3 regions of the Comamonas sp. Tr-654 genome follow, and region 1 is predicted to be linked to each of the others. Evidence: riboswitches for the same ligand, from Rfam matches in the RefSeq annotation. Region 1 holds a riboswitch; each other region holds the start of a gene.

The links. Region 1 has a riboswitch for glycine ahead of gcvT (glycine cleavage system aminomethyltransferase GcvT). Riboswitches for the same ligand answer to the same signal wherever they lie in the genome.
Region 2: it holds a riboswitch for glycine, as region 1 does, so the genes downstream of both, F3J24_RS10915 (D-amino acid dehydrogenase) here and gcvT (glycine cleavage system aminomethyltransferase GcvT) in region 1, are expected to answer to the same signal.
Region 3: it holds a riboswitch for glycine, as region 1 does, so the genes downstream of both, F3J24_RS05245 (trimeric intracellular cation channel family protein) here and gcvT (glycine cleavage system aminomethyltransferase GcvT) in region 1, are expected to answer to the same signal.

The regions. Positions count from the first base shown of each region.
Region 1 covers NZ_VWWQ01000001.1:135,339-145,299, reverse strand. The annotation lists gene F3J24_RS00585 (DHA2 family efflux MFS transporter permease subunit) at 7-1,620, shown strand; gene F3J24_RS00580 (hypothetical protein) at 1,690-2,019, opposite strand; gene F3J24_RS00575 (MBL fold metallo-hydrolase) at 2,170-3,252, shown strand; gene F3J24_RS00570 (energy transducer TonB) at 3,266-3,865, shown strand; glycine riboswitch at 3,954-4,062, shown strand; glycine riboswitch at 4,082-4,195, shown strand; gene gcvT (glycine cleavage system aminomethyltransferase GcvT) at 4,260-5,396, shown strand; gene gcvH (glycine cleavage system protein GcvH) at 5,519-5,893, shown strand; gene F3J24_RS00555 (MolR family transcriptional regulator) at 5,941-6,492, shown strand; gene gcvP (aminomethyl-transferring glycine dehydrogenase) at 6,583-9,489, shown strand; gene F3J24_RS00545 (response regulator) at 9,720-9,961, shown strand, end outside.
Region 2 covers NZ_VWWQ01000003.1:266,982-276,942, forward strand. The annotation lists gene F3J24_RS10900 (PAS domain-containing methyl-accepting chemotaxis protein) at 1-1,399, opposite strand, end outside; gene dinB (DNA polymerase IV) at 1,537-2,754, opposite strand; gene F3J24_RS10910 (amino acid permease) at 2,954-4,474, opposite strand; glycine riboswitch at 5,005-5,104, shown strand; gene F3J24_RS10915 (D-amino acid dehydrogenase) at 5,276-6,544, shown strand; gene F3J24_RS10920 (DMT family transporter) at 6,703-7,635, opposite strand; gene nhaA (Na+/H+ antiporter NhaA) at 7,974-9,362, shown strand; gene F3J24_RS10930 (tetratricopeptide repeat protein) at 9,778-9,961, shown strand, end outside.
Region 3 covers NZ_VWWQ01000001.1:1,133,319-1,143,279, forward strand. The annotation lists gene F3J24_RS05205 (ATP-binding cassette domain-containing protein) at 1-10, opposite strand, end outside; gene ssuC (aliphatic sulfonate ABC transporter permease SsuC) at 145-990, opposite strand; gene ssuD (FMNH2-dependent alkanesulfonate monooxygenase) at 1,001-2,209, opposite strand; gene F3J24_RS05220 (aliphatic sulfonate ABC transporter substrate-binding protein) at 2,233-3,315, opposite strand; gene F3J24_RS05225 (sulfonate ABC transporter substrate-binding protein) at 3,333-4,355, opposite strand; gene ssuE (NADPH-dependent FMN reductase) at 4,576-5,172, opposite strand; gene F3J24_RS05235 (sulfate ABC transporter substrate-binding protein) at 5,241-6,272, opposite strand; gene F3J24_RS05240 (oxidative damage protection protein) at 6,416-6,691, shown strand; glycine riboswitch at 6,892-6,984, shown strand; glycine riboswitch at 6,998-7,117, shown strand; gene F3J24_RS05245 (trimeric intracellular cation channel family protein) at 7,170-7,835, shown strand; gene mnmC (FAD-dependent 5-carboxymethylaminomethyl-2-thiouridine(34) oxidoreductase MnmC) at 7,995-9,941, shown strand.

The sequences.
Region 1 (9,961 bases):
TCAGCCATGACTTCCACCACCTCTGACGACCCCGGAGCGGGCGCCTCGCCACCGGCTCCGGCGGCCCGCCCCATGCCGCCAGCCATCGCCCCGCTCAAGGGCGCGCAGCTCGCTCTGGGCACGCTGGCACTATCGCTGGCCACGTTCATGAACGTGCTGGACTCCTCCATCGCCAACGTGGCCATTCCGGCCATCTCCGGCGATGTGGGCGTCAGCCCCAGCCAGGGCACCTGGGTCATCACCAGCTTTGGTGTGGCCAATGCCATCTCCGTGCCGCTGACGGGCTGGCTCACCCAGCGCTTCGGCGCCGTGCGCCTGTTCACCATGAGCGTGCTGCTGTTCGTGCTGACCTCCTGGCTCTGCGGCTTTGCCTCCTCGCTGGAGATGCTGGTGCTGTTCCGCGTGCTGCAAGGCGCCGTGGCCGGCCCCATGATTCCGCTGTCGCAGACCCTGCTGCTGTCCAGCTATCCGCCTGCCAAGGCCGGTGTGGCGCTTTCGCTCTGGGGCGTGACGACCCTGGTCGCACCCGTGGTGGGGCCGCTGCTGGGCGGCTGGATCACGGACAATATCTCCTGGCCCTGGATCTTCTACATCAACGTGCCCGTCGGCCTGCTCTCGGCCCTCATGACCTGGAGCATCTACCGCAACCGCGAAACGCCCACGCGCAAGCTGCCAATCGACACCGTGGGCCTCTCCCTGCTCGTGCTCTGGGTGGCGGCGCTGCAGCTGATGCTGGACAAGGGCAAGGAGCTGGACTGGTTTGCCTCCAATGAAATCATCGCCTTTGCGGTGATCGCTGTCGTGGCATTTGCCGTGTTCGTGGTCTGGGAGCTGACCGACGCTCATCCCGTCGTCGATCTGCGCCTGTTCAAGCGGCGCAACTTTGCGGCCGGCTCGATCGCACTGTCGATTGCCTATGGTCTGTTCTTCGGCAATGTGGTGCTGCTGCCGCTGTGGCTGCAGCAATGGATGGGCTACACCTCCACCTCGGCCGGCCTGGCCCTGGCGCCGGTGGGCCTGCTGGCCATCCTGCTCACGCCCATGGTGGGTCGCAAGGTCGGTGTCTGGGATCCGCGCAAGATGGCCACGATTGCCTTCATCGTGTTTGCCATGGTGCTGTGGATGCGCTCGCAGTTCACCGTGGAGACCAACTTCGCCCACATCCTGATTCCCACGCTGATCCAAGGGGGCGCCATGGCCTTCTTCTTCATTCCGCTGACCACCATCACGCTGAGCGGACTGACGCCGGATCGCATTCCTGCCGCCGCAGGTTTGTCCAACTTCGTGCGGATCACGGCCGGCGCCATGGGCACCTCGATTGCCACCACGCTCTGGGAAAGCCGGGCTTCCATGCACCATGCGCATCTGACCGAGCTGCTGGTGCAGGGCCAGGGCACGTTTGCCAACACGGTCAAAAACCTGCAGGCAGCAGGCATGAGTGCCGAGCAGGCCTATGCCCAGATCAACCGGCTGATCGATCAGCAGGCCTTCACGCGGGCCGCCGACGACATCTTTCTGGCGTCGTCCTTTCTGTTCCTGACCCTGATCGTGCTGATCTGGTTCACCAAGCGCCCCGCCTCTGCCGCAGGAGCCTCCGACGCAGCCGCCGGCGCACACTGACAAACTTCAGGCAGAATTGGCTGGAAGCGATTGACCCACAATCGCTTCCAGCTATTTTTTTGATAGTTTCTAGGCGCCGGCAGCCTGCTTGTCCAGGCGCCGCAAAAAAACCTGCAGCTCCTTGACGACCTGGGCATCGCCCTTGGTCTGGGCACAGCTCAGCCCTTGCTGCCAGGCGGCGCGTGCTGCCTGTGCATCGCCCAGCGCCAGCTCCACCTTGCCAAGCTGCTTCCAGGCGACAGAGTATTCGGCATCCAGCGCCGTGGCCTTGCGCAGATGCTCGCGCGCCACGGCCATCTGCTCTTCGTCGGCATAGGCCTTGCCCAGGGTATAGCGCAGCAGCGCACCGTCCTTGCCGGCCGCCAGCATGCTCTCCAGATTGTGAACCATGGGATTCATGTGTATTTGCTCCTCAGACAGCGAGTGTCGCATTCGCCCCATCGGATCATTGAAATGGCCGCCCCGGCGATACGGCTTCTTGCAAATCGGCTCTTGCAGCGCGGCAAACCGTCCCAAACTGCGGCCAATGTCTTACTAAGGCGCCCGATCTTGTTTAGCAAACCAAGCTTCTCCACTCCCATCGCCGACTACGAAGACTCGCCTCAGTACTCGGGCGGGCGCTTTCGCAACACACATCCACGTCCGGCCGACGGTCCCAAGCCCGATGCAGGGACGCTCTGGAAGTTCTTCTTCAACAAGCCGGCCGATTCCGAGCCGGGCAAGGCGCTGCCCGTTCTGCCGCTTAGCACGGCCGAGCTGAACCTCGCGCCCGAGCGCAGCCTCTATCGCCTGGGCCATTCGACCTTGCTGATGAAGCTGCGCGGCGGCTGGTGGCTGACGGACCCTGTGTTTTCCGAGCGTGCCTCCCCACTGTCCTTTGCCGGCCCCAAGCGCTTTCATGCCCCGCCGATTGCCCTTGACGAGCTGCCTGCCTTGCGCGGCGTGCTGCTCTCGCATGACCACTACGATCACCTGGACCGCGCCACCATTCGCGTGCTCGCGCCCAAGGTAGGCGTTTTTCTCTGCCCTTTGGGAGTGGGAGACAGACTGGCAGCGTGGGGCGTGCCGGCCGACAAGATCGTGCAGCATGACTGGTGGCAAAGCAGCGAGGTCGACGGCCTGCGTTTCACGGCCACGCCCGCCCAGCATTTCTCGGGACGCAGCCTGCGCGACGGCAACCGCACACTATGGGCTTCCTGGACCATAGAAGACCGCCAGGCCGACAGGCCGCTGCGCGTCTTCTTTAGCGGCGACGGCGGCTACTTCGACGGTTTTGCCGAAATCGGCAGGCGCTTCGGCCCCTTCGATGTCACGCTGATGGAAACCGGCGCGTACGACGCCCACTGGCCCTATGTCCATATGCACCCTGCACAGACCGTGCAGGCTCACCGGGATCTCGGCGGCCAATGGCTGCTGCCCATACACAACGGCACTTTCAACCTGGCCATGCATGCCTGGTGGGACCCGTTCGAGCAGATCCTGAGCCTGGGCAGACAGCACGGCATAGAGATCGCCACCCCCATGATGGGCGAGCGCCTGGACCTGGGCGCTCCGCATGCGGGTTCGGCCTGGTGGCGTGCCTGCGCCGAGGCCGGCCGCAAGGAACTGGATCTGCGCCCGGCACAACCCTGAAGGTGCGGCCCGCATGGCCGACAATGGCCTCATGGACATTTCGCGCACCTCATACCTTGCCGCCGCCTGCGCCACTGCTCTGACCACCTTGCTGCTCGGGGCATGCTCCCATCTCTCCGATGGCAGCCGGCTCAAGCCGGATCCGGCTGCCGACACACCGGCTATCGTCTCTGCGCAACCTGCGCTGGTGCCTGCTCCGGCTTCGCCCCTGGATGCGCAGTCCAAGCCACCACGGAGCACGGAATGGCCTGCCTGGATCAATGCAGATTGCACGCCCCCTGCCCAGCTCGACCAGCAACCCAGGCCACGCCGCCACACCACGCCTTTCATCAGCGCTCACTGGTTCCCGAACGGGCTGGAGACCACGGTGGTCTTCCGTCTGGAAGTCACGGCCCAAGGTCAGCTCGGCCGTGTGGCCTATCAGCCCGCCGATGCCGATCCACGCATTGTGAAGTCCATACTGCAGTCGCTCAAACGCTGGCAATTCAAGCCCGGTATGCGCCAGGGCCAGCCCGTGACGTCCTGCTTCGAGCAGCCCTACGAGCTGGTGTTTCCGCGTGTGCAGGAGATCGATCCCGAGCCCAAGCCGGCCTTGAACACCGGCCCGCAGTGAGGACGCAAGCACGGCGCGGACGATGCATGCTCGAAAACCCCAAAATCCATACGATTCGGTGGTGCAAGCCCCTTGCCCACCGCTAGAATCGCCAGCGTCAGGAGAGAGTGCCTGCAGCTGAAGCTGCCTTGCACCGCCGAAGGCGCAGACCCCCACCCGGAGTCAAAACGCTCAGGCAAAAGGACTGACAAGCGCTGCCAGGTGTGCAAGCCTGCAGCGTCCCTTGCTGGAGAGAGATGCAGGCCGTGCGCCGGCATCCACCGAAGGAGCAAGCTGCCCGATGCAATGCGGGCAGTGAATCTCTCAGGTAAAGCGGACAGCAGGGCAAGCCCGCCACGCATGGCCCAGCCATGCATGGCCACTCATTTTGGTTTGACCACCGGAGCGCTTGCCTGTGACTGCTGCTGACACCTCTTCCGATCTGCGTTCCACACCGCTGTTTGCCCTGCACCAGAAACTGGGTGCCCGCATGGTGCCGTTTGCCGGCTACGCCATGCCCGTGCAATACCCTCAAGGCCTGATGGCCGAGCACCTGCACACCCGCAAGGCCGCCGGCCTGTTCGATGTCTCGCACATGGGCCAATTGCTGCTGCGCGGCCCCGATGCCGCAGCCGCGCTCGAATCGCTGATGCCCGTCGATGTCATGGACCTGGGCCTGCACAAACAGCGCTACGGCCTGCTGCTCAATGAGCAAGGCGGCATTCTGGACGACCTGATGTTCGTCAACCGTGGCGAAGATCTGTTCCTCATCGTCAACGGCGCCTGCAAAGAGGCCGATATCGCCCATATCCAGAGCCGCATTGCCAATCGCTGCGAGGTCATCCCCCTGCCCGATCGCGCCCTGCTGGCCCTGCAAGGCCCGCAAGCCGCCACAGCCCTCGCGCGTCTGATTCCCGGTGTGACATCTCTGGTCTTCATGACCGGCAACCACTTCGACTGGCAAGGCCATGCGCTCTACATCACGCGCAGCGGCTATACGGGCGAAGACGGTTTCGAAATCTCCCTGCCCGGCGAAGCGGCAACAGCCTTTGCCGAGGCGCTGCTGGCCCAGCCCGAGGTGGCACCCATCGGTCTGGGCGCGCGCAACTCGCTGCGCCTTGAAGCCGGACTTTGCCTGTACGGCAACGACATCGACACCAGCACCACGCCCGTCGAAGCTGCGCTGAACTGGGCCATGCAGAAGGTGCGCCGCAGCGGCGGCGAGCGCGAGGGCGGCTTTCCGGGTGCGGCCATCGTGCTGGAGCAATTGCAGAACCCGCAGTCGCTGCGCCGCAAGCGCGTGGGCCTGATCGCGCTGGAGCGCATTCCCGTGCGCGAGCCTGCCGTGCTGGAAAACATGGACGGGCAGCATATCGGCCACATCACCAGCGGCCTGCTCAGCCCCACGCTCAACCAGCCCGTGGCGCTGGCCTATGTCGAGCCCGACTACGCCGCCATCGATACGGAAATCTTCGCCATGGTGCGCGGCAAGCCCGTGCCCATGAGGGTGGTCGCCACGCCCTTCGTTCCCACCCGCTATCACCGCGGCTAGGTCTGCCGCCGCGGATGAGACGGGCCAGTTTGCCAAACAGCGGCCAGAACACCGCTAAAGTGCGAGCTGGACCTTTCTCAAACAACACCCGATTCCCCTGAATCCCCCATCTGGAGCTTTTCATGAGCATCAAGTATTCCAAAGAACACGAGTGGATCAACGCCGCTGACACCAATGCCGCCATCGTCGGCATCACCGTACACGCACAGGATGCGCTGGGCGATGTGGTGTTTGTGGACCTGCCCGCCGTGGGCTCCACCTTCAAGGCCGGCGATGTCGCGGGCGTGGTCGAGTCCGTCAAGGCCGCCGCCGATGTCTACATGCCCGTGACCGGCGAGATCGTCGAAGTCAACGAAGCCCTGCGCGATGACCCCTCCCTGGCCAACAGCGATCCGCTGGCCGCAGGCTGGTTCTTCAAGGTCAAGATGAGCAATGTGGGCGAGCTCGAAGCTCTGATGGAAGAGACCGCCTACAACGACTTCGCCAAGGACAACTAAGCGTATCAACGGCCCTCGCTTTGCGAAGGCCGTTTTTGCATGCAGCCATGAGCACCATCCAGTATTTCGACGATCCGGAAGTAGGTCTCGCCCGCGAGACCAGCCACCCGGCCTTTGTGCGCATCGCGACCCAGGACTTCTACTACGACTGCGGTGACGACTTCAGCCCCTTCGGCAACGATGACGGCAGCGACACACTGGCCGCTCTTGAAGAGTGGTACCAGGAGCAGACGGGCGGCAAGCCCGCCAAGACCCTGCGCTTTCTGCGCCAGCAACTGAGCGACTGGGATCTGCCCGTGCCCGAGGACATGCTGGCTCATGACAATGCGGCCAAAGCCCAATGGCTGGCCAGCGACGACATGAACCAGAGCTATCTGCGCTCGGTCTGCCGCGCCCATGTGGCCACGGCCTTTGGCCAGTTCAAGATCACGGGCAGCATCGATGCCGATCTGCACCAGCAGGCACTGCTTGCCCTGGCCTGCCAGCAATGGCTGAACACCGTGGCACGCAGCAAATATCCCGATTGGGAACATGCCGACCAGGAAAGCGAACGCTTGGCCCTGATGAACACCGCGCTGGAACAAGCCAGCGCTGCTTGAAGCACCGGCTGTATGCCTTGAGGCATACGGCATTCACGCATGCCTGGCATGCAAACCGTCAGTCACAGTATTTGAGAATAGGTCCCTCCCATGCTGATGTCGCCTCCCGCCCCCGTCGCTTCGCTGGAAGCGCTGGAAAACAGCCACGAATTCATCCCCCGTCATATAGGCCCGGACACCGAGGAACAGCAAAAAATGCTGGCCGCCATCGGCAAGCCCACGCTGGACGCCTTGATATGCGATGTGATGCCCGACTCCATCGCTCGCGCCAAGCCCATGGATCTTCCGGCGCCAATTACCGAAGCCGCAGCACTGGCCGAACTCAAGGCCATCGCCAGCAAGAACCAGGTGCTGAAGAGCTTTCTCGGCCAGGGCTACTACGGCACGCACACGCCGGGCGTCATCCTGCGCAACATCCTCGAGAATCCCGCCTGGTACACAGCCTACACCCCCTATCAAGCCGAGATTTCACAAGGTCGCATGGAAGCGCTGGTCAACTTCCAGACCATGGTGACCGACCTGACAGGCATGCCTATCGCCAATGCCTCGATGCTGGACGAAGCCACGGCTGCCGCCGAGGCCATGACGCTGGCCAGGCGCTCTGTCAAATCCAGAAGCCATCGCATCGTGCTCGCCGGCGACCTGCACCCGCAGACGATTGAAGTCATACAGACCCGCGCCCGGCCGATCGGCATCGAAGTGGTGATCGCCAACAGCCAGCAGGAGTGGGAAACTGCCCTGGCAGGCGACCTGTTTGCCGCCGTCATCCAGTACCCTGCATCCAGCGGCTGGATTGTGGACTGGAAGGCCGATGTGCAAGCCATTCACGCCAAGCAGGCGGCCGCCATCGTGGCCACCGACCTGCTGGCCCTGACCCTGCTGACACCTCCCGGAGAATGGGGGGTCGATATTGTCGTGGGCAACAGCCAGCGCTTCGGCATGCCCATGGGCGCAGGCGGCCCGCACGCTGCCTTCATGGCCTGCCGCGACGAATACAAGCGCAGCCTGCCCGGCCGTCTGGTGGGCGTCAGCGTCGATGTGCATGGCAAACCCGCCTACCGCCTCGCGCTGCAGACGCGCGAACAACATATCCGCCGCGAAAAGGCGACGTCCAATATCTGCACGGCCCAGGTCCTGCCGGCCGTGATCGCCAGCATGTATGCCGTCTACCACGGCCCCCAGGGACTGAAGCGCATCGCCCAGCGGGTGGCACGCCTGACGGCGATCCTGAGCCGGGGCCTGGCCCAGCTGGGCTTCAGCGCCCATCACCACGACACGGCCTTCGACACACTGAGCCTGCATACCCGGGAGGCAACCGATGCTCTAGCGGCCCGTGCCGTATCCCGAGGCGTCAATCTGCGCAAGGCCTGGGATGAGTATCTCTGCATCAGCCTGGACGAAACCACGACCCGGGCCGATGTCGAGCTGCTCTGGCGCATCTTTGCCCAGGAGGGCCAGGCTCTGCCCACCATCGAGGCCATGGACGAAGGCCCGACCTCGCTGATCCCCGAATCCCTGCAACGCAGCACGGCCTATCTGAGCCACCCGGTCTTCAACACCCACCACTCCGAAACCGCCATGCTGCGCTATATCCGCAGCCTCAGCGACAAGGATCTGGCACTGGACCGCAGCATGATCCCGCTGGGCAGTTGCACTATGAAGCTCAACGCCACCAGCGAGATGATTCCCATCACCTGGCCAGCGTTTGCCGACATCCACCCGTTTGCGCCCTCCAACCAGCTGCAAGGCTATGCCGAGCTGGACCGGCAGCTGCGCGACTGGCTGTGTCAGGCCACGGGCTACGCGGGCATCAGCCTGCAGCCCAATGCGGGGAGCCAAGGCGAATACGCGGGTCTGCTGGCCATCAAGGCATTCCACGAATCACGCGGCGAGGCACACCGCAATATCTGCCTGATTCCGAGCAGCGCCCACGGCACCAACCCGGCCAGCGCGCAAATGGTGGGCCTGCAGGTCGTGGTCACCAAGTGCGACGACAACGGCAACGTGGACATGGCGGATCTGAAGCTGGCCTGCGAGAAGCACAGCGCCAATCTGGCCTGCATCATGATCACCTACCCCAGCACGCACGGCGTGTTCGAGACCCAGGTGAAGGAGCTGTGCCAGCTGGTGCACAGCCACGGCGGCCGCGTCTATGTGGACGGCGCCAATATGAACGCTCTGGTAGGTCTTGCCGCGCCCGGCGAATTCGGCGGCGATGTCAGCCATCTGAACCTGCACAAGACCTTCTGCATTCCCCACGGCGGCGGAGGCCCCGGCGTCGGCCCCGTGTGCGTGGTCGAAGATCTGGTGCCCTTTCTGCCAGGGCATGCCACGGCAGGCGATGTCCGCCAGGTGGGGGCTGTCAGCGCAGCGCCTCTGGGCAATGCAGCTGTTCTTCCGATCAGCTGGATGTATATCCGCATGATGGGCGAACCAGGCCTGAAATTGGCAACCGAGACCGCCATCCTCAACGCCAACTACATCAGCGCGCGGCTCAAGGAGCACTTCCCCACGCTGTACGCGGGCGAGTATGGGCATGTGGCCCATGAGTGCATCGTGGATCTGCGCCACTTCAAGGACAGCTGCGGCGTGATGGCCGAGGACGTGGCCAAGCGCCTGATCGACTACGGCTTCCATGCACCGACGCTGTCCTTTCCCGTGCCCAACACGCTGATGGTGGAGCCGACCGAGAGCGAAAGCCTGTATGAGCTGGACCGCTTCGTCGAGGCCATGATCGCCATCCGCGCCGAAATTGCCGAAGTGGAGGCCGGCAGACTGCCGCGGGACGACAACCCGCTCAAGAATGCACCCCACACGGCAGAGTCCTTGCTGGCCGCAGACTGGCAGCATGGCTACAGCCGCGAGACAGCTGCCTATCCCCTGCCGGCGCTGCGCCGCGCCAAGTACTGGAGCCCCGTGGGCCGCGTGGACAACGTCTATGGTGACCGCAATCTGTTTTGCAGCTGCGTGCCCATGGATGCCTACGCCAGCCGATAGCCCGAGACCGGCATTTCGCCGCCAAAGCCAGTGCACTGCCGTCGCACTGGCTTTTTTCATCCCGACTCATGCCCATGTCCTCCTGACATCGGTGAATGAGCCCCAAGGTCCATGCCCTCTCTAGGCTGCTGCGGGACATGGTCTCGAAGGGTTCGATGACGAGCAACGCTCCGCTTTTTCTAGGGCAGGAGCCGCGACCGGCTTACACTGCCGGGAATTCTGCCTGTTTCATGAGCTCTTCCGAACCCACGCCCCCACCCTTGCTGCCTGTGATCGACGGCGGTCTGCCCCTGCATGCCCTGCTGGCCCCAGGCGCCGCCCCGTTGGGCCTGAACGCCAGCACCCAGCCCTTGGTGCCCGACGACGAGGACCCGCTGCAGGCTCTGGTGGCAGAGCTGCGCAACTACCAGCACGAGCTGGAGCTCCAGAACGAGGTGCTCAACTACAGCCAGGCCGTGGCCGAAAGCGCCTC
Region 2 (9,961 bases), on a different contig from region 1:
GCTCACGCGTGGCAATGCTGATCTGGTGCACCAGGGAGCCGACCTTGTCCACGGCCTGCACCATGCCGTCTATGGTCTGGCCTGCGGCACGCATGCGCGCATTGCCGTCATTGATGCCATCGACCGTGCGGTTGATGAGCACGCTGATCTCCTTGGCCGCCTCGGCACTGCGCTGGGCCAGTGCCCGCACCTCGCCCGCCACCACGGCAAAGCCGCGCCCCTGCTCGCCAGCCCGCGCCGCTTCCACGGCCGCGTTCAGCGCCAGCAGATTGGTCTGGAAGGCAATGCTCTCGATCACGCCAATGATTTCGCTCATGCGGGTGGAGGAGCCGCGGATATGCTCCATAGCCTGCCCCACTTCGCTGATGGCCGCGCCGCTGCGGCTGGCCACCTTGCTGCTCTCGTCGCTGGCGCCGGCCATGAACTGCGCCGTATCGGCCGTCTGCGACACGGTGCCCGAAATTTCCTCCATCGAGGCCGCCGTCTGCTGCAGGCTGGTGGCCTGCGACTCGGTACGCCCTGCCAGGTCTAAACTGCTCTGAGCGATTTCATGGGCAGTCTGTGCAAAGCCTTGCACTTCGGTGCGCACATCGCCCACCACGGCGCGCAGATTGATCTGAATCTGCTGCAGCCTCAGCATCAGCGCCCCCACGGCGCCGCTATAGCTCTGGTTGCATTCGGTGCTCAGATTGCAGGCGGCCACATCGGCGGCAAAGCGGCTGGCTTCCTCCAACCCCGCCACACAGCGCTGCTGAAAGCGCCACAGCACGAAGGCGCCGCCCGCCACCAGGCTGGCAGCACGCCAGCCCCAGGCAGCCACGCCCTGCCAGCCCAGCATATCGGGCAGCATGACGATCAAGGCCACGATGGCCAGCAACCAGGCCATGCGCGCCACCAGGCCCACATCCTTGCGGCCGTCCCACCAGCCCATCAGCCCCAGACGGCGCACCGCGCCCGCGCGCAAACGGAAGCTGGCCTGTGCCTGCTTTTCCTCGTTGCGCATGCGTGCGTACAGCGCTTCGGCTGCGGCCACTTCCGCCGCCGAAGGCTTGGTGCGCACCGACAGATAGCCGCTTGGCTTGCCGCCTTCCATGATGGGCGTGACATTGGCGCGCACCCAGTAGTGATCGCCGTTCTTGCGGCGGTTCTTGACCAGTGCCGTCCAGGGGTAGCCATGGGCGATGGTGCGCCACATGTCCTTGAAGGCAGCGGCCGGCATGTCGGGGTGGCGAATCAGATTGTGCGGCTGGCCGATCAGCTCTTCATAGCCATAGCCGCTGACGCGGACGAAGGCGGGATTGCAATGCGTGATCTCACCCTTGGTGTTGGTGCTGGAGACCAGCAGCTCGTCGCCCGGAAAGTCGTAGTTTTGTTGAGATACCGGCAGGTTCAGGCGCATGCTTTGCACTCCTCCAATAGGCCTATGTAGTTTTTGTTCGAGAGTGAGCGATCAGGCATCCCGTCGACAGCTGGTTAACCAGATACACAAATTCACACTTGGATCATCGCACAGCGATGATTCCCGAGCCCCCAGGCTCAGAACAGAGATGCGGTATAGGGATCCAAATGCTTGACGGATGTCAAACCATGAGGCCTGAGCAGCAACTCTCGCGCCACCGGATCGTGGGCACTGGCCTGCCAGAGTGGCTCGGCGATCAGGCCCGAGACCTTGACCCCCAGCAGCCTGATGCGCTTGCCCAGAGGCACGCGCTTGAGGCATTGGCCTGCGGCCAGGCGGATGGCGGCCGCATCCTGTATCGGCAGGTTCAGGGTCTGGTCCCGCGTGGCGATCCTGAAATCGTCATAGCGCAGCTTGATGCCCACCGTCCGCCCCACATAGCCCTTGCGCTGCAAGTCCTCGGCCAGCCGCTCGCACAGGTCCGTGAAGATGGCACCCAGTTCGGCCTTGTCGCGCACGGCATGCAGATCACGCTCGAAGGTGGTCTCACGGCTCATGGACACCGGCTCACTCTCGGTCACCACTGCACGCTCGTCCCGTCCCCAGGCCGACTCGTGCAGCCAGTGGCCATAGCTTTTGCCAAACCAGTGCAGCAGTTGCGGCAGGCTTTGCGCGGCCAGGTCGCCAATAGTTTCAATGCCCAGGCTCTTGAGCTTGGCATCGGCCTTGGGCCCTATGCCGTTGACCTTGCGGCAGGCCAGCGGCCAGATCCGGCTTTGCAGATCCTCGGGCTGGACGATGGAGATGCCGTTGGGCTTGTTGAACTCGCTGGCCATCTTGGCCAGCAGCTTGTTGGGCGCCACGCCGACCGAGCAGGTCAGACCCGTGGCGTCGAAGATGGATTTCTGGATCAGCCGGGCCAGCACGCGCCCGCCTTCGCGCTGACCACCGGGCACGTCGGTGAAGTCGATGTAGACCTCGTCCACGCCACGGTTCTCCATGAGCGGCGCGATCGACAGGATGATCTCTTTGAAGGCCCGCGAAAAGCGCCGGTACTCGGCAAAGTCCACGGGCAGAAGAATCGCCTGCGGGCACAGCCTGGCGGCCTTCATCATGCCCATGGCCGAGCCCACGCCGAACTGCCGGGCCGGATAGGTGGCCGTGGTGATCACGCCGCGCCCCGTGTAATCGCGCAGCAGCGGAAAGTCCGCCACCGGGATCTCGGACAGCGGCCGCCCCGCATGCCGCGCCAGCAGCTCCTCGTCAAAGCTGCGCCGCCCGCCGCCGATCACCACCGGCAGCCCCTTGAGCTGCGGGTAGCGCAGCAGCTCCACGGAGGCGTAGAACGCATCCATGTCCAGATGCGCTATGCGCCTGGGCCTGGACTCGGGGCTGGTGGGAAGATCGCTCACAGTGCCGATTTTGCCTGCGCCGGCAAGAACCGGCACCCATGCGTCAAACAAGCACACGGGCAACGGGATACAACAAGCAGCGCCAGCCCCCGTCCCTGCTGCTACCCCTTCCCGCCTGGAGAAGGGGAAGGCTCAAACCGCCTCAGGACGACACCTTGCCCTGCTTGATGTCTTCGAGCTCGTCAAAGCGCATGTCGGCATAGCTGATCCAGGTATTGCGCTTGACCAGCCAGTAACCCAGCCAGAACAGCAGGAACAGCGGAATGCCCAGATAGGTCGAGACCACGCCGCCCCAATCGATGCGATCTTCCAGGAAGGCCTGGTAGTTCTGGCCCAGCGTCACCACCAGACACAGCACAAAGGCAAAGATGGGGCCGAAGGGGAAGGCACCGGCCTTGTAGGGCAGCAGACCCACATCATGACCATGCATGACATAGCCGCGACGGAAGCGGTAGTGGCTGACGGCAATGCCCAGCCAGACGATGAACTCCGTCATGCCGGCCAGGTTCAGCAGCCAGATATAGACGGCCTGCGGGCTGTAGAGCGAGGAAAACAGGCACAGGCTGGCGACCAGCGTGCTGCCGATCAAGGCCACCAGCGGCACGCCGTTCTGGGTCAGCCGGGAGAAGATGCGCGGCGCATTGCCCTCGGTCGCCATGTTGTAGAGCATGCGCGTGGCCGCATACATGCCCGAGTTGCCGGCCGACAGCACCGAGGTCAGGATCACCGCATTCATCACCGTGGCCGCCGAAAGCAGACCCGCGTGCTGGAACACCAGCGTGAACGGGCTCACGGCGATATCGGCCACATCGGTGCGCAGCAGCTGCGGATCGGTATAGGGAATCAGAAAGCCGATGACGACAATCGCCAGCACATAGAACAGCAGGATGCGCCAGAACACCTGACGGATAGCACGCGGCACGTTTTCGCGCGGATTCTCGGATTCGCCCGCCGCCACGCCCACCAGCTCCGTGCCCTGGAAGGAATAGGCCACGATCATGGCCACGCCCACAAAGGTCGCGAAATTGCCGACGAATGGCGCATCGCCCGTGGTCCAGTTCTCGAAACCGGGCACATGGCCGTTGCTGATGATGCCGAACAGAATCAGCACGCCGGTGATCAGAAAGGCCACCACGGCCAGCACCTTGATCAGCGCGAACCAGTACTCGGCCTCGGCAAAGCCCCGCGCGGAAAACGCGTTCAGCCCCACCATCAGCAGCAGGAACAGGCCGCTCCAGAGGATGCCCGGCACATTGGGAAACCAGTAGGCCATGACCAGCTGCGAGGCCACCAGATCCACCGCCACCACCACGGCCCAGCTGAACCAGAAGTTCCAGCCCAGCGCAAAGCCGAAGCCGCGATCCACATAGCGCGAGGCATAGGTCGAGAAGGAACCGGCCACCGGCATGAAGGCGGCCAGCTCGCCCAGGCTGGTCATGATGTAGTAGACCATGATGCCGATGAGCAGATAGGTGAGCACGGCACCGCCCGGGCCGATCTGGGCGATGGCCGAGCCGGAGGCCACAAACAGGCCCGTGCCGATGGCGCCGCCAATGGCGATCATGCTCAGGTGGCGCTGCTTGAGCACCCGGTGCAAGCGGGGCTGGTTATCGTCACCATCGCCAGTCGGCGCGAGCTGCTGGCTTGAGTTGGGTTGGGACATAAATGTCTTGTTGTAATGGTTTGCGCCCATCCGGACAAAACACCCAACCATCCCGCAGGCGCTGCGACAGGCAACGCAAAAAGGCGACCATGACGGTCGCGGGCAACAAGGACAAAGGAACGAAGCCATGACAGCAGAACGCCATGGCGGATAGGCCAGTTGCATCCTGAATCGGCAGCCACCCCGGTCGGGCGCTTCAATGGCAAAGCGGTGATATCGCCGGGCCCATTGACAGGCAAAGACGATATTTTGCCCAAATCCACCGCCGACCATGGCCCGTCATGTCAATGCAGGGGTTGGCTCTGGGGCTGCTCAGCGGCACTTGACAGCGCCTGATGCTATGAATTCGGAAGCTTCTTGCGCATGAACACATTCACTTTCCTTATAAAAACACAAGAAAGTCATTAAAAACAAGCGCTAGCTGCTATCAAATAAAAGAAGCGCAGCACGGCCTGCCCCGGCGCAGAAGTCTAGAAAACCCGTATATCCAGGCGCCGCCATTCTTCCTACATTCGCCACAGGCTCTCAGCCCGGTGATGCCGAGAGAGACTGCAGCGCAAACTTGTCGCATGCAGCGCCGAAGGAGCAACCGCCCCGGAAACTCTCAGGCCAAAGGATCGGCATCGCTTTCACACACTCTGAAGAATGTCCGGACGTCATCGTCCGCCGGGCATACCGAAGGAGCAAGCGAGCAGCACCGCAAGGCCCTGCCTCGTGAATCTCTCAGGTCCAGAACAGAGGGGGCGTCCGCTGCGCATGTTGCGCACGGGCTCCACCCTTGACGAGTCTGGAACCTGAATCATGAAGACAATCGCCGTCATCGGCGGTGGCATCACTGGCGTGACCACCGCCTACGCCCTCGCACGCCGCGGATTTTCCGTCACCCTGTTCGAGAAGCAGCGCTATGCGGCCATGGAGACCTCGTTCGCCAATGGCGGCCAGCTCTCGGCCTCGAATGCCGAGGTCTGGACCCACTGGTCCACCATCGTCAAAGGCCTCAAGTGGATGCTCAAGAGCGATGCTCCGCTGCTGCTCAACCCCAAGCCCAGCTGGCACAAGATTTCCTGGTTCTGCCAGTTTCTCGCTGCCATCCCCCACTACCAGAAAAACACCGTGGAGACCGCCAGGCTGGCGATTGCGGCACGCGAGCACCTGTTCGAATGGGCGGCCGCCGAAGGCATTGACTTCGATCTGAAGCAAAAAGGCATCCTGCATATCTACCGCGACCGCGCCGGCTTCGAACATGCGGGCAAGGTCTCGCAACTGCTCGCCCTGGGCGGGCTGGAGCGCCGCGCCGTCACGCCCGATGAAATGAAGGCCATCGAGCCGACACTGTCAGGAACCTTCTATGGCGGCTACTTCACCGAGAGCGACTCCACCGGCGACATCCACAAGTTCACCAGCGGCCTTGCCGCCGCCTGCGAGCGACTGGGCGTGCAATGCCGCTACGGCCAGGAAATCGTGTCGGTGAACAGCAACGGCAAACAGGCCAGCGTGACCGTGCGCCAGGGTCTGGAGGCCGAGACCTCGACTTTCGACGCCATGGTGGTCTGCGCGGGCACGGCCAGCCGCGCGCTGGCCGCTCAGCTCGGCGACAGCGTCAACATCTATCCGGTCAAGGGCTATTCCATCACGGTCAATCTGCCGGACGAAGCCAGCCGCGCCGCAGCTCCCGTCGTGAGCCTGCTGGACGACGAGACCAAGCTGGTCACCAGCCGCCTCGGCGAAGAGCGCTTTCGCGTGGCCGGCACGGCGGAGTTCAACGGCTACAACAAGGACATCCGCGCCGACCGCATCCGCCCTCTCATCGAATGGGTTCAGCAGTGCTTCCCGGGCGTCAGCACGCGCAGCGTGGTGCCCTGGGCGGGCCTGCGTCCCATGATGCCGGACATGCTGCCGCGCGTGGGTCCTGGCAACAAGCCCTGCGTTTTCTACAACACCGGCCACGGCCATCTGGGCTGGACCTTGTCGGCCGTCACCGCCGACATGGTCGGCGACCTCGTGCTGCAGTCCCTGGGCAGCGCCAGCAGGCAGTCACGTCCGGCCACGCTGACCACCGCCAGCGCCTGATAGCGGTTCAGGGCACTGCACCAACAAGCCAGGCACGGCATCGCGCATCGTCGCTGCAGAGAGCTATTTTTCAGGAGCTAATTGCGCCTTTTCATGCTTCATTTCAATGACTTTTCACCTTGAAAATGAACATTGGAAAGCGCAAGCAGCTCTTGAAATCAGAGCTGCAGACAGATCAGCACCAGTCCCAGCATCATCAGCGCCATGCCCAGCTTTTCGGTCAGCGACAGCTTCTCGCTGAACACCTTGCGCGAGACGATATAGCTGAACACCACCTCCACCATGCCCAGGGTGCGCACGGCAGCGGCCCCCTGCATGGCATAGGCGGTGAACCAGGCCAGCGAGGCCGCAGCGCCCATGCTGCCGGCCAGCAGCGAGATGCGCCAGGCCTTGAAGATGGGGCGCAGGCCTTGCTCATGGGTTCTGGCTATCCAGGCGCTCATGACGACGGACTGCATGGTCTGCGCGATCAGCACGCCCCAGGCCCCGGACAGCCAGGGCGAGCTCACGCCCAGCGTTGCGATCTCGACCGCGCCGCCGCGAAAGCCCACCGTGGCCAGCGCAAAGCAGGCGCCGCAGATCAGGCCGTAGACCGAGGATTTGCTGGTCCAGGCCGAGAGCGTGAACAGTTGCCCACGCGGCGGCAGCGACAGCATCAGCACGCCCACCGTGGCCAGCACCATGGCCAGCAGCGCCAGGCGGGTCGGCAACTCGTGCAGGAACATGGCGGCAAACAAGGCCACCTGCAGCACCTCGGTCTTGGACAGCGTGACCGCCACGGCAAAGTTGCGCTCCTTCATGGCCACCAGCAAGGCCGCCGTGGCCGCGACCTGAAAGAAGGCACCCAGCGCAATCCAGCCCAGATAGGCGGCGCTGAACTTCGGCAGCACCAGGGACGGATCGCCCAGCGCATACAGCGCCAGCAGATAGGCGGCGGCGAACGGCAGGCCGTAGAGAAAGCGCACCAGCGTGGCCGGCAGCGTACCGACCTGCGCCGTCAGCGAGCGCTGGGCCGTGTTGCGTACCGTCTGCGCCGCCGCCGCAAACAGCACCACGCCCACCCACAAATATTCCATTCCTATGCCCGACATGACACGCCTTCTCTCTCGTTAGCGCGCCAGCATAGCGCCGGCTGCCGGACGGCGCTGACGCGATTCGTGCAGTCCACCCGCTTGAGCCGAGGCGACGCGAAGCGCGAGAGGCAACTGTCCTGATAACGAGGTCTGTTTTCCCGCAAATAAACCCCATATCCAGACCATTGCTGCATCTTTAGCTACAATTTCAGCCGGGTGCCCGTCACACAAGGTGGCGATGGCAGGTGAATTTTCATGCGCAGGTCGGGCCGCCAGCGCACCGTCGTTTTGCAATGCAGACGGCACCATCAAGCATGGTGCATCTGTCAGCGGACGGCCTCAGACACCACCATTACATGGACCCACAAACACTTGTGCAGGCCCCTGCGCCCTCCGCATCTCAAAAGTCCCCCCGCATCCCCGCGCTGCAATCCGCGACCGAGCGCGTGCAGGCGCAAATCTCGCATTTGCTGCATATCGAATCCTTTGCCGGCATGGTGCTCATGCTGGCCGCCGCCGTCGCCCTGGTATGGGCCAACTCCGCTGCGGCGCCAGGCTACTTTGCGCTGTGGCATGCGCCTGTCGCGCTGACGCTGGGCCCGTGGAGCTTCAGCACCGATTTGCATTTCATCGTCAACGATGTGCTGATGACGGTGTTCTTCCTGGTCGTGGGCATGGAGATCCGTCGCGAGTTGCACAACGGCGCACTGGCCAGCCTGCGCCAGGCCAGTCTGCCGCTGATCGCAGCCATCGGCGGCGTGGCCGTGCCCGCACTTCTGTACATGGCCCTGGCGGGCAATGACAGGACGCTGCTCAACGGCTGGGCAATCCCGACGGCAACCGACATCGCGTTTGCCGTGGGCGTGCTGGCCTTGCTGGGCCGCAATATTCCGGGAGCGCTGCGTATCTTCCTGCTGGCCCTGGCCATCATCGACGACATCGTGGCCGTGCTCATCATCGCCTTCTTCTACTCGGGCGGGCTGCAGGCCATGGGCTTTGTGGTGGCTGCGGCCGGCGTGCTGCTGGTGCTGCTGTTCAACCGCATGGGCATTGCCGCCGCTCCTCTGTATGTGCTGCCCGGAGCCGTTCTCTGGTTCGGCCTGCTCAAGACCGGCGCACACCCCACCCTGGCAGGCGTGGTGCTGGGCCTGATGACGCCCGTGTTTACCCGCCCTGCCCCCATGCCGCTGCTGATCACCGCACAGACGGCCATGCGCAAGGCCGGCGAGCAGGTGCTCAGCGGGCGGCCGGATCCGCAACACCTGCTGCAGGAGCTGCGCACCGCCCAGTTCGCACAGCGCGACCTGCTGCCACCTGCGCTGCGCCTGCCCATGATTCTTCATCCCTGGGTGGCTTTCTGCATCATGCCCATCTTTGCGCTGGCCAATGCCGGCGTACAGTTCTCGGGCATAGACCTGAGCGCTGCTGCACCGCAGACCACGGCCATGGCCGTGCTGGTGGCCCTGGTACTGGGCAAGCCCCTGGGCGTCTTCATCTGCACCTGGCTGGCCGTCAGAAGCGGGCTGTGCAGCCTGCCCGAGGGCCTGAACTGGCGCGGCGTGCTGCTGGTGGGCCTGCTGGCCGGCATCGGCTTTACCATGTCCATCTTTGTCGGCGGTCTGGCCTTTGCGGATGCCTCCTTGCTGGGTGCAGCCAAGCTGGGCATTCTGGCCGGTTCGGCCATCGCCGCCTTGCTGGGATTGGGCTATGGCTTTGCCATGCGCAAGCGCCTGCAGCGCACATAAGCACTTCCCGATCACGATGCCCGGCCGGGCTCGGGGCTGACAAGCGCCCCTGATCAACAAGCTGCAGCCGCCAGACGCGATGAACGACTGGCGGCTGCAGTTCGTTAGGTGACTAGAATGCCTCCCCGCTCTGGCCCGCAACTCCGGACATCTGAATGCCTGCGCCATGAAGGGCGCCGACTGATGCTTCAGAAGTTCCAGGCCCGTAACCGGCGTGAATCAGCGAAGGCCCGATGGTCGGCGCTCTCGCCGTGCCGCTTCGCGGTACGCCCACGCTCTGCCGACTGCTGAACCGTGGGTCCGCCCGGGCATTCAGGGCAAGACATCAGGGCAGCCTGAAATCAGGGTCCGCCTTGCCGTTGCAGTCGGGGCACAGCTTATCTATCGCAAGAACATCAGAAGAAATGCACAAAAAATGGCTCACCTTTACTCCGCTGCCGCATTGTTGCTTGCCAGCACCTTGGCAATGGCTCAGCCAGCGGACCTGCTGCACAAAGCGCAAGCGGGAGATGCACAGGCACAGCTGGATCTTGGCCAGATATACGTGGAAGGCCGTGGCGTGGCGCAAAGCGACGAGAGAGCCGCTCATTGGTTTGGTC
Region 3 (9,961 bases), 1.0 Mb from region 1:
AACTACTCATCGCAAGCTCCTCTCATTCTTTCCACCAACCTCAATAGACACCCTCAAGGTGAGAGACATCGAGCAAGGGCCTAGGCGGCCCCGCCGCCCCACAGCGAGGATGCCATCCCCCTCCGGGGGAAGCCGCGCAGCGGCTCAGGGGGCTCCATAGCTAGGATGCCAGCGCAGCCACCAGCGCTCCAGCGAACGGGCAAACACATCGGCCAGCTTGCCCAGAATCGCGTAGAGCAGAATGCCCACCAGCACCACATCGGTCTGCAAGAATTCGCGTGCATTCATGGTCAGGTAGCCGATGCCGGCCTGCGCCGAAATCGTCTCGGCCACGATCAGAATCACCCACATCAGTCCCAGCGAAAAGCGCAGGCCCACGAGGATGGAGGACAGAGCCCCCGGCAACACGATGTCGCGGTACAGCTGCCAGCGCGTGAGGCCGTAGCTGCGCCCCATCTCGATCAGACCCGGGTCCACATTGCGGATGCCGTGGAAGGTGTTGAGGTAGATGGGGAAGAACACCGAAATGCTGATCAGGAACAGCTTGGCCGACTCGTCGATGCCGAACCACAGAATGACCAGCGGAATCAGCGCCAGCGCAGGGATGTTGCGCACCATCTGGATCGTGGAATCAAGCAGCGTCTCGGCCCAGCGCAGCGAACCCGTGAGCAGGCCCAGCAGCAGGCCCAGGCTGCCGCCTATGGCCAGCCCTGCCAGCGCGCGCCCGGCACTGACCTTGACATGCGTCCAGAGCTCTCCGGACTCGGTCAGCGTCCAGGCCGCACGCAGCACATCCAACGGTGCGGGCAGCACCCGCGTGGACAGCCAGCCCCATGCCGATGCAGCCTGCCAGACCGCGATCAGCGCGACCGGCAGCAGCCAGGGCAACAGCCGCAAGGCAAACTGCCGTGCCAGCAGTTCCAGACGCGGCACCGGCGGGCGTGCAGGCTGGACAGCAGCCTGCAACGTCAGCGTTTGAACATCACTCATGCTCTCTCCTTCAGCTTTGTGATACCCGGATCGGCTCGCGCTCCGCAGCGGCGGCTGCCGAAGCTGCGGCTCGCGGCGAGTACAGATTGGCCACGGTCTCGCCAAACGGACCACCGGGGTTGCCGCCACCGAGCTTTTCCTGCACGTTGACGGGCAGCAGCGGGAAGACCAGCTCGGCGAAGCGATAGGCTTCCTCGAGATGCGGGTAACCCGAGAGCACAAAAGTGTCTATGCCCAGATCGGCATATTCCTTGATGCGGTCGGCCACGGTCTGGGCGCTGCCCACCAGGGCCGTTCCTGCGCCGCCACGCACCAGGCCCACACCGGCCCAGAGATTGGGGCTGATTTCCAGATCCTTGCGGCTGCGCTTGGTGCCGCCTGCGTGCAGCTGGGCCATGCGGCGCTGGCCTTCGGAGTCCATGCGCGCAAACGCAGCCTGGGCCTGGATCACGGTCTCGTCCTGCAGACGGCTGATCAGCCGCTCGGCATCGGCCCAGGCTTCTTCATCAGTCTCGCGCACGATCACATGCAGACGAATGCCGAACTTGACCTGGCGGCCATGGCGCTCGGCCTTCTCGCGCACATCGGCAATCTTTTTGGCTACTTCGGCTGGCGGCTCGCCCCAGGTCAGATAGGCGTCGACCTGTTCCGCCGCCAGCTCATGGGCGGCGGGCGAAGAGCCACCGAAATAAACAGGCGGATAAGGCTTTTGCAGCGGCGGGAACAGCAGCTTGGCGCCCTTGACCTGCAGATGCCGGCCTTCAAAATCCAGCGACTGGCCCTCATGGCTGCGCGCCAGAATCTCGCGCCAGATCTCGATGAACTCGGCCGATTGCTCGTAGCGAGTCGCATGGTCGAGAAACACGCCATCGCCCTCCAGTTCGGCCTGATCGCCGCCTGTGACCAGATTGATCAGCAGACGTCCGCCCGAGAGGCGGTCAAAGCTGGCCGCCATGCGCGCAGCCAGGCTGGGCTGATGCAGTCCGGGACGCACGGCCACCAGGAACTTGAGGCGCTTGGTGACGGGCAGCAGGCTGGACGCCACTACCCAGGGGTCTTCGCAGGAGCGGCCCGTGGGAATCAGCACGCCTTCGTAACCCAGGCTGTCGGCCGCCACGGCCACCTGCTTGACATAGTCATGGCTCAGCTGGCGTGCGCCTTCGCTGCTGCCCAGGTAGCGGGCATCACCATGGGTGGGAATGAACCAGAACACTTGCATGACGAAATCTCCTTGAACCTGATTTAGAACCTGGATGCCACGGTGGGCGTGATGGATGAAGCGGCTGGGCTTGTCTGGCCATGGCTGGCGTATTCCGCCGCTGTGGGCTGCCAGACGATGTCAGCCACCTTCACCTGGCGCGGAATCACGCCCAGACGAAAAAAGGCGTCGGCCACGCGCTGCTGCTCGACCACCATGGCGGGATTGAGCAGCGTGGTCGGCGAGCTGGGCCTGCGGCCGATGAAGCGGCTGACCACATTCGCGTCCAGACCGCTGAAGGCGGCCAGCAGCTGCACGGCCTCCTTGCGCGAGGCCTGCACCAGTTGGTCAGCACGCGTAAGCTCGTCGAAAAGGGCCTTGATGAGCTGTGGATGGTGCTCGACCAGGCCACGCGAGGCCAGATAGAAGGAGTTGTTGCCCGTCAGCCCCTCGCCGCTGCTGAGCGCGCGTGTTCGGATGCTCAGCTCGGTGGCGGCATAGAACGGGTCCCAGATGGCCCAGGCATCGACACTGCCGCGCTCGAAAGCCGCGCGCGCATCGGCCGGAGCGAGATACACGGGCTGGATGTCGGCCCAGGCAATGCCCGCCTTGTCCAGCGCACGCACCAGCAGATAGTGGGCGCTCGAGCCTTTTTGCAGAGCCACACGCCGGCCTTTGAGGTCGGACGGTGACTTCAGCGGCGAATCGGCCAGCACCAGAATGGCCGAGCTTTCGGGCTTGGGTGGCTCGGCCCCGACATAGCGCAGGTCCTTGCCTGCAGCCTGGGCAAACACGGGCGGCGAATCGCCGGTCAGACCGAAGTCCAGGCTGCCGGCCGACAGCGCCTCCAGCAACTGCGGCCCGGCCGGGAACTCCAGCCAGCTGATCCTGGTGCCCGGAAAGCGCTTTTCCAGCACGCCATGCTGCTTGAGCACGACCAGATTGACGGCCGATTTCTGATAGCCGATGCGCAGCTGTGCCGGAGCAGCCACGGCCGACGCAGGCTGGGCCAGCGCATCGTCGGCGTAATAGGCAGCCAGGGTCCAACTGAAAGCCGTGGTGCCCAGCAGCTGCAGCGCCTGACGGCGGCCGCGCCGGAAACGGGGTGGAGTGGATGCAGAACTCATGGCGGTTGCGGCCTGTCTCAGCGGCTGGCCTGCAGGTCCACGGGAGCTGCATGCAGCAGATTGAGCTTCTTGGGGATCAGCTTGAGATCGAAGAAGGTGTCGGCAATCTTTTGCTGCTCGCCCAGGATTTCGGCATTCACGGCCTTGGTGCCGAATTCGGTACGGTTCAGATACAGCTCGGTCACAGCGGTGTCCAGGCCCAGAATCTGAGATAGCTCCCCGGCGGCGGCACTCTTGTTTTTGCTGGCCCAGGCATCGATGGCGGCAATTTCCTCGATAGCGATGCGCAGCACATCTGCGTTGCGGCTTGCATAGTCGCGCGAGGTGAAGTAGTAGGCACGGTTGTTGACCACGCCCCTGGCATCGGCCAGCAGGCGCGCATCCAGGGTCTTCTGCGCCGAGGCCAGGAACGGATCCCAGATCACCCAGGCATCGACCGAGCCTTTCTCAAAGGCGGCCCGCGCATCGGGAGGTGCCAGAAAGACCGACTGCACATCGCCGTACTTGAGGCCATGCTTTTCCAGCAGCTTGACCAGGAAGTAATGGACGTTGGAGCCCTTGTTGTAGGCAATGCGCTTGCCCTTGAGATCGGCCACGCTGCGGATCGGCGAGCCCTTGGGCACGATCACGGCTTCCAGGCCGGGACGTGCCACGGTGGCACCGGCATAGACCAGGGGTGCACCAGCGGCCTGGGCAAAGATGGGTGGGGCCTCGCCCACATCGCCAAAGTCGATGGAGCCTACATTGAGCGCTTCCAGCTGCACGGGACCAGCGTTGAACTCGACCCAGCGCACGGCCACGCCCAGCGGGCTCAAGCGTTTTTCCAGCGTGCCGCGATTCTTGAGAATCGACAGCCAGCCTTTTTGATGGCCCACGCGCAGCACGCGCTGGCCGCCTGTCGTGCCATTGCCCTGCTGCGCATGCAGATGGCCCGAAGCCAGGGCCAGGGCAGAAACAGCCGTGCCCGCCAGCCACTGGCGGCGCGAGGCACTCGGCAATTGCGACGAAATAGCCGAAGAAGTGTTGTTGCTATCGGTCATGAGAAATCAATCCTTGGAGTTCCCAGTCCACACACTTCAGGCATTTCTTGGGCCTGATTTCAGGCGCAGCTCGGCCTTCGCAGTGCGGGGACTGCTATCAAAAACAGAGACATGGAGAAATGGGCACCGCCCCATCAAGGGACAGCAAGCAAGGGCTGCCCCGCCGCGAGGCTGTCGTCCCCCTCGGGGGAAGCCGCGAAGCGGCTCAGGGGGCGCTAATTCAAACGCTACATCGCACGTCGGCAAACGCGATGCTTTCAAAGTCGTTGGCAGCAGCCCATTGGGCACTGCGGCGCAGATCGGTGGCCAGCAGCTGGGCGGCATCCTCGACGCGTTCGGCAATCTCGGGAGCCAGGCCGTAACCGCCTTCGGGCAGCAGCGGCACGCCCTGGTCGGTGGCATAGATACCCGGCAAGATGTGACGCGCACCCAGCGACTGCAGCACCGGGCGCAGTGCGTAGTCCAGCGCCAGCATATGGTGGGGGCTGCCCCCCGTGGCCAGGGGCAGGACCAGCTTGCCCTTGAGCGCCGTCTGCGGCAGCACATCGAGAAAGACCTTGAGCAGACCGCTATAGGCGGCCTTGTAGACGGGGGTGGCCACCACCACCGCATCGGCTCGGGCCACGCGCTCGGTCACAGCGCGAATCTCGGCATGATCGAAGCGGGCATGCAGCAGGGCTGCGGGGTCCAGCTGGTTGAGCTGCAGCACGGGTTCGGTGCTCAGGCCCTGGTCCTGGAGACGCGCAGCCACGGCATTGAGCAGGGCACTGGAGCGCGAAGGCTGCGAGGGACTACCGGCAATCAGCAAAATCGACATGGCTTGGCTCTATCTTTTTGTTATTGCAAAGACAGGAGCACTGATCGCGCCCCCGTCTCGCGTTTCACTTATTTCTTGGTGTAGATCTGGTCGAAGCTGCCGCCGTCGGCAAAGTGGGCCTTGTCTGCCGCTGCCCAGCCGCCAAAAGCCTTGTCGATGGTGAACAGCTCCAGCTTGGGGAACTGGCTCGCGAACTCGGCAGCCACCTTGGCATCGGTCGGACGGTAGAAGTTCTTGCCAGCGATGCGCTGTGCCTCCTCGGAGTACAGATACTTCAGATAGGCCTCGGCCACGGTGCGCGTACCCTTTTTATCGACCACCTTGTCGACCACGGCCACCGAAGGCTCAGCCAGGATGGAAAGCGAAGGCGCGACGATCTGGAACTTCTCGGGACCGAACTCCTTGAGCGCCAGATAGGCCTCGTTCTCCCAGGCCAGCAGCACATCGCCCAGACCGCGCTGCACAAAGGTCACGGTGGAGCCGCGCGCGCCGGTGTCCAGCACGGGCACGTTCTTGTAGAGCTTGGTGATGAAGTCCTTGGCCTGTGCGTCGCCGCCGTATTTGCGCTTGGCAAATTCCCAGGCCGCCAGATAGTTCCAGCGTGCACCACCCGAGGTCTTGGGGTTGGGCGTGATCACCTGGATGCCGGGCTTGACCAGATCGTCCCAGTCCTTGATTCCCTTGGGATTGCCCTTTTTGACCAGGAACACGATGGTGGAGCTATAGGGAGCACTGTTGTGCGGCAGGCGCTTTTGCCAATCGGCCTTGACATTGCCGTTCTTGACCAGGGCGTCGATATCGCCGGCCAGGGCCAGCGTGGCCACATCGGCTTCGATGCCGTCGATGATGGAGCGTGCCTGCTTGCCCGAGCCGCCATGTGACTGCTTGATGGTCACATCCTGGTTCTGCGTGGCCTTCCAGTGCTTGGCGAATGCCTGGTTGTAGTTCACATAGAGCTCGCGTGTCGGGTCGTAGGAGACGTTGAGCAGTTGCACGCCAGTTTGCGCAAAAGCGGGCAATGTGGGCAGAGCCGAGAGGGTCAAGCCAGCAATCAGACCGGCAGCCAGAGGAAACTTGATAAAGTTGCGACGATTTTTCATTGGACTGTGTTCTTCGAGTGAATGGATAACGGGCTTCTGCCCCGTTGCTGCGCATTCTTGAGCTGCATTCTTAAAACTCAAACTACTAAGATTTCAGTTTGTTATTACCCAAACATCTGAGATCAACCAAGAGGACCCTACACATGGCACGTACCGTTCACTGCATCAAGCTTGGTCAAGACGCTGAAGGCCTGGATTTCCCTCCTGCCCCCGGCGAACTGGGCAAGCGCATCTATGAAAGCGTGAGCAAGCAGGCCTGGGCCGACTGGCTCAAGCACCAGACCATGCTGATCAATGAAAACCGCCTGAACTTGGCCGATGCCCGTGCTCGCCAGTACCTGGCCCGTCAGATGGAAAACCATTTCTTTGGCGGCGGCGCAGATGCCGCAGCAGGCTACGTGCCTCCCAGCGCCGAGTAATTCCGGCAGACCTGGACACCAAGCCCCCTGGCCAAGGCCTCGGGGCTTTTTTCTTGCGGGCTGCCGAACAACCGACCGGTGAGACCAAGGGCGCGCCCAGGCAGCCCAGGGGTGCCCGAGGCCGGCAGTCGCAACACTGCTCAAACCCAATTGATACAGGTACTAACCCGAATACGGTCTCTGGAACTGGCTAGAATCGCGCCCATCCCGCGGGAGAGCGGAACCTGTCAACGGTTCCCGCCGAAGGCGCAAACTCCCATAATCGCTCAGGCAATAAGTACCGCGGGTGGGTCTGACAGGACCCGGATATCGCCAACTGGAGAGCAGCCCGCAACCACAAGTCTGCAGGGCTCACCGAAGGGGCAAGCATGTACGCCGCGAAGGTGCCCATGTGCAACTCTCAGGTAAAAGGACAGCGGGAGAGGCAAGCCGGACACTCCCGCTGATGCGAGTGGCTGGTCTATTTTCAAGTGCCTTCATGCTTCCCTCCATCTCTTTGCTGGACTCGTTCCAGGCCTCCAACTTCACCGTCATGCTGGTCATCTATCTGGTGGCCATTACCGCCGAAGCCATGTCCGGCGCCCTCGCTGCAGGCCGGCGCAATATGGACATCTTTGGCGTCGTGGTCATCGCCTTCGTCACCGCACTGGGCGGCGGCACCATCCGCGACATGGTGCTGGGCCACTATCCCATAGGCTGGACCCAGCATCCCGAATATGTGTATCTGGTCATCAGCTTCGGTCTGCTGACCACGGTGATAGCGCGCCATATGCACCGCCTCAAGCAGGTGTTTCTGCTGCTGGATGCCATGGGCCTGATCGCCTTTTCACTGATCGGCTGCAATACGGCACTGGAACTGGGCTACCCGACCATCGTCATCATCATGGCCGGCATGATTACCGGCATCAGCGGCGGCATTTTGCGTGACGTGCTCTGCAACCAGGTCCCCGTGGTGTTCCGCCGCGAGCTGTATGCCAGCGTGTCGCTGTCCGTATGCCTGATGTTCCTGGGCCTGCGCTATCTGGAGGTAAGCTCCAATATCAGCACCCTTGTCTGTTTTGCAGGCGGCCTGGCCTTCCGTCTGGCAGCCATTCGTTTCAAATGGCGCCTGCCCGTTTTCTCCTACCAGCAGCGCTGGGAATAAGATCAGGCTTCCGGGGCGCTCTGGAGCGGCCCCAGCTGCCTTCGACGGCGGGACTGCCCGGGCGGCTGATTGCAGCCCTTTTTTCCTTCCAGCTGCGCCAGTTTTCCACGCCATATCCGTTGGCGCTTTTCTCCTGCCATGTCTGAACCCATCACATGGATGCCGGATGGCACCCCCTACAACACCCGATTTGGCGACCGCTATCACAGCGAGCTGGGCGGCCTTGACCAGGCCCGCCAGGTCTTTCTCGGCGGCTGCGGTCTGCCTGCGGCCTGGGCTGATGCGGCCCAGTGGCGCATTCTGGAAACCGGCTTCGGCCTGGGCCTGAACTTTCTCGTCACCTGGGCGGCGTGGAAAGCCGACCCGCGACGCCCGCGCATGCTGCATTTTGTCTCGGTGGAAGCCCACCCGGTCTCGCGCGAGGATCTGCTCAAGTCCTTGCCCGCCGACGAGACACTGCGTCCGCTTGGCGAGCAACTGGCCGCGCAATGGTGGGGGCTGCTGCCCGGCGTGCACCGGCTCTCGTTCGACGATGGCCAATTGCTGCTAACGCTCTATATAGGCGACGCCAAGACCATGTTGCGCAAGCAGCAGCTGACGGCAGACAGCGTGTACCTGGATGGCTTTTCTCCCCAGCTCAACCCCGAGATGTGGGACGAAGACGCCATGAAGAACATTGCCCGCCATTGCCACCGGGGCACCCAGCTGGCCACCTGGTGCGTAGCTGGCCATGTGCGCCAAGCGCTTAAGGCGCAGGGTTTTGAAGTCAAGAAGCGCACCGGCGTGCCGCCCAAGCGCCATAACCTGCATGCGACCTACAACCCGGCCTGGGAACCGCGCCATCGCAGCGACGGCCTGCCTGCGCCGGTGAGCCAGGCCAGTCGCTGTCTGGTGCTGGGTGCGGGTCTGGCCGGTGCTGCCGCCGCTGCCAGCCTGGCCAGGCGCGGCTGGGAAGTGACCGTGCTGGATGCGGCGGCCGCGCCGGCTGCAGGGGCCTCGGGCCTGCCTGCCGGCCTGTTCTGCCCGCATATTTCGCCCGACGACAGCGTACTGTCGCGCCTGTCCAGAAGCGGCGTGCGCGCAACGCTACAGAATCTGCAGCAACTGAGCCAGGCAAACAAACTGCAACCGTCCCGGGACTGGGCTCATGACGGGGTTCTCGAACACGACCTGAACGAGCCCTCCCATCTGCCCAAGTCATGGCTGCAGCCTGGAAGCGATACCTACCCCTGGGGTCTGCACTGGAGCGCACCCGTGCAACCAGCCCAGCTGTCTGCGGCCCATCTGCCCGCAGACAGTCAGGCCGTCTGGCATGAGCAGGCGGGCTGGGTCCGTCCTGCGCAACTGGTGCAGGCGCTGCTGCAATCCCCCGGCATTCATTGGCAAGGTCATGCCCCGGCCTCAAGGCTGCTTCGCGATCCGCTGCGCCAACTCTGGCAAGTGCAGGATGCCCAGGGCCAGACCCTTGCCGAAGCCCCGATGCTGGTGCTGGCCCTGGGCCCTGACACCAAGCCCTTGCTGCGAGCCAGCGGCCTGGCTTCAGGCGAATGGGAGCTGCAAGCCATACGCGGCCAGGTCAGCGTGGCCGAGCACGATGCCAGGACGCTGGCCGCCATGCCGCCCTTCCCCGTCAACGGCCACGGCAATCTGGTGCCGGACTTTCCCTCGGCCAGCCATGCCGGAGCGCACCAATGGGTCATGGGATCGACCTTCGAGCGCGATGTGACGGCACTGCCTCCCACTGCTGCCGATCAACAGGCCGCCCACGCCAGCAATGGCGAAAAGCTGGCTGCCCTGCTGCCCGGGTGCAGACAGGCACTGCACGCATTCTTTGAGGCGGCGCAGCCGCCCGCCACCTGGGCGCGTGTTCGCTGTGCGGCCTATGACCGCCTGCCGCTGGCCGGCCCTGCGGGACAGACGGCGGATGAGCTGCCAGGCCTGTGGGTGCTGACGGGGCTGGGCTCGCGCGGGCTGACGCTGTCGCTGCTGTGCGGCGAGCTGCTGGCGGCACGCCTGCATGGCGAGCCGCTGCCGCTGGATGCAAAGCTGGCGCAGGCCCTGGGCACGCAGCGCCTGTGGAGCCGTGCCCTGCAGCAACCCAGGTAAGAAGCTCGCAAAAAAATAGC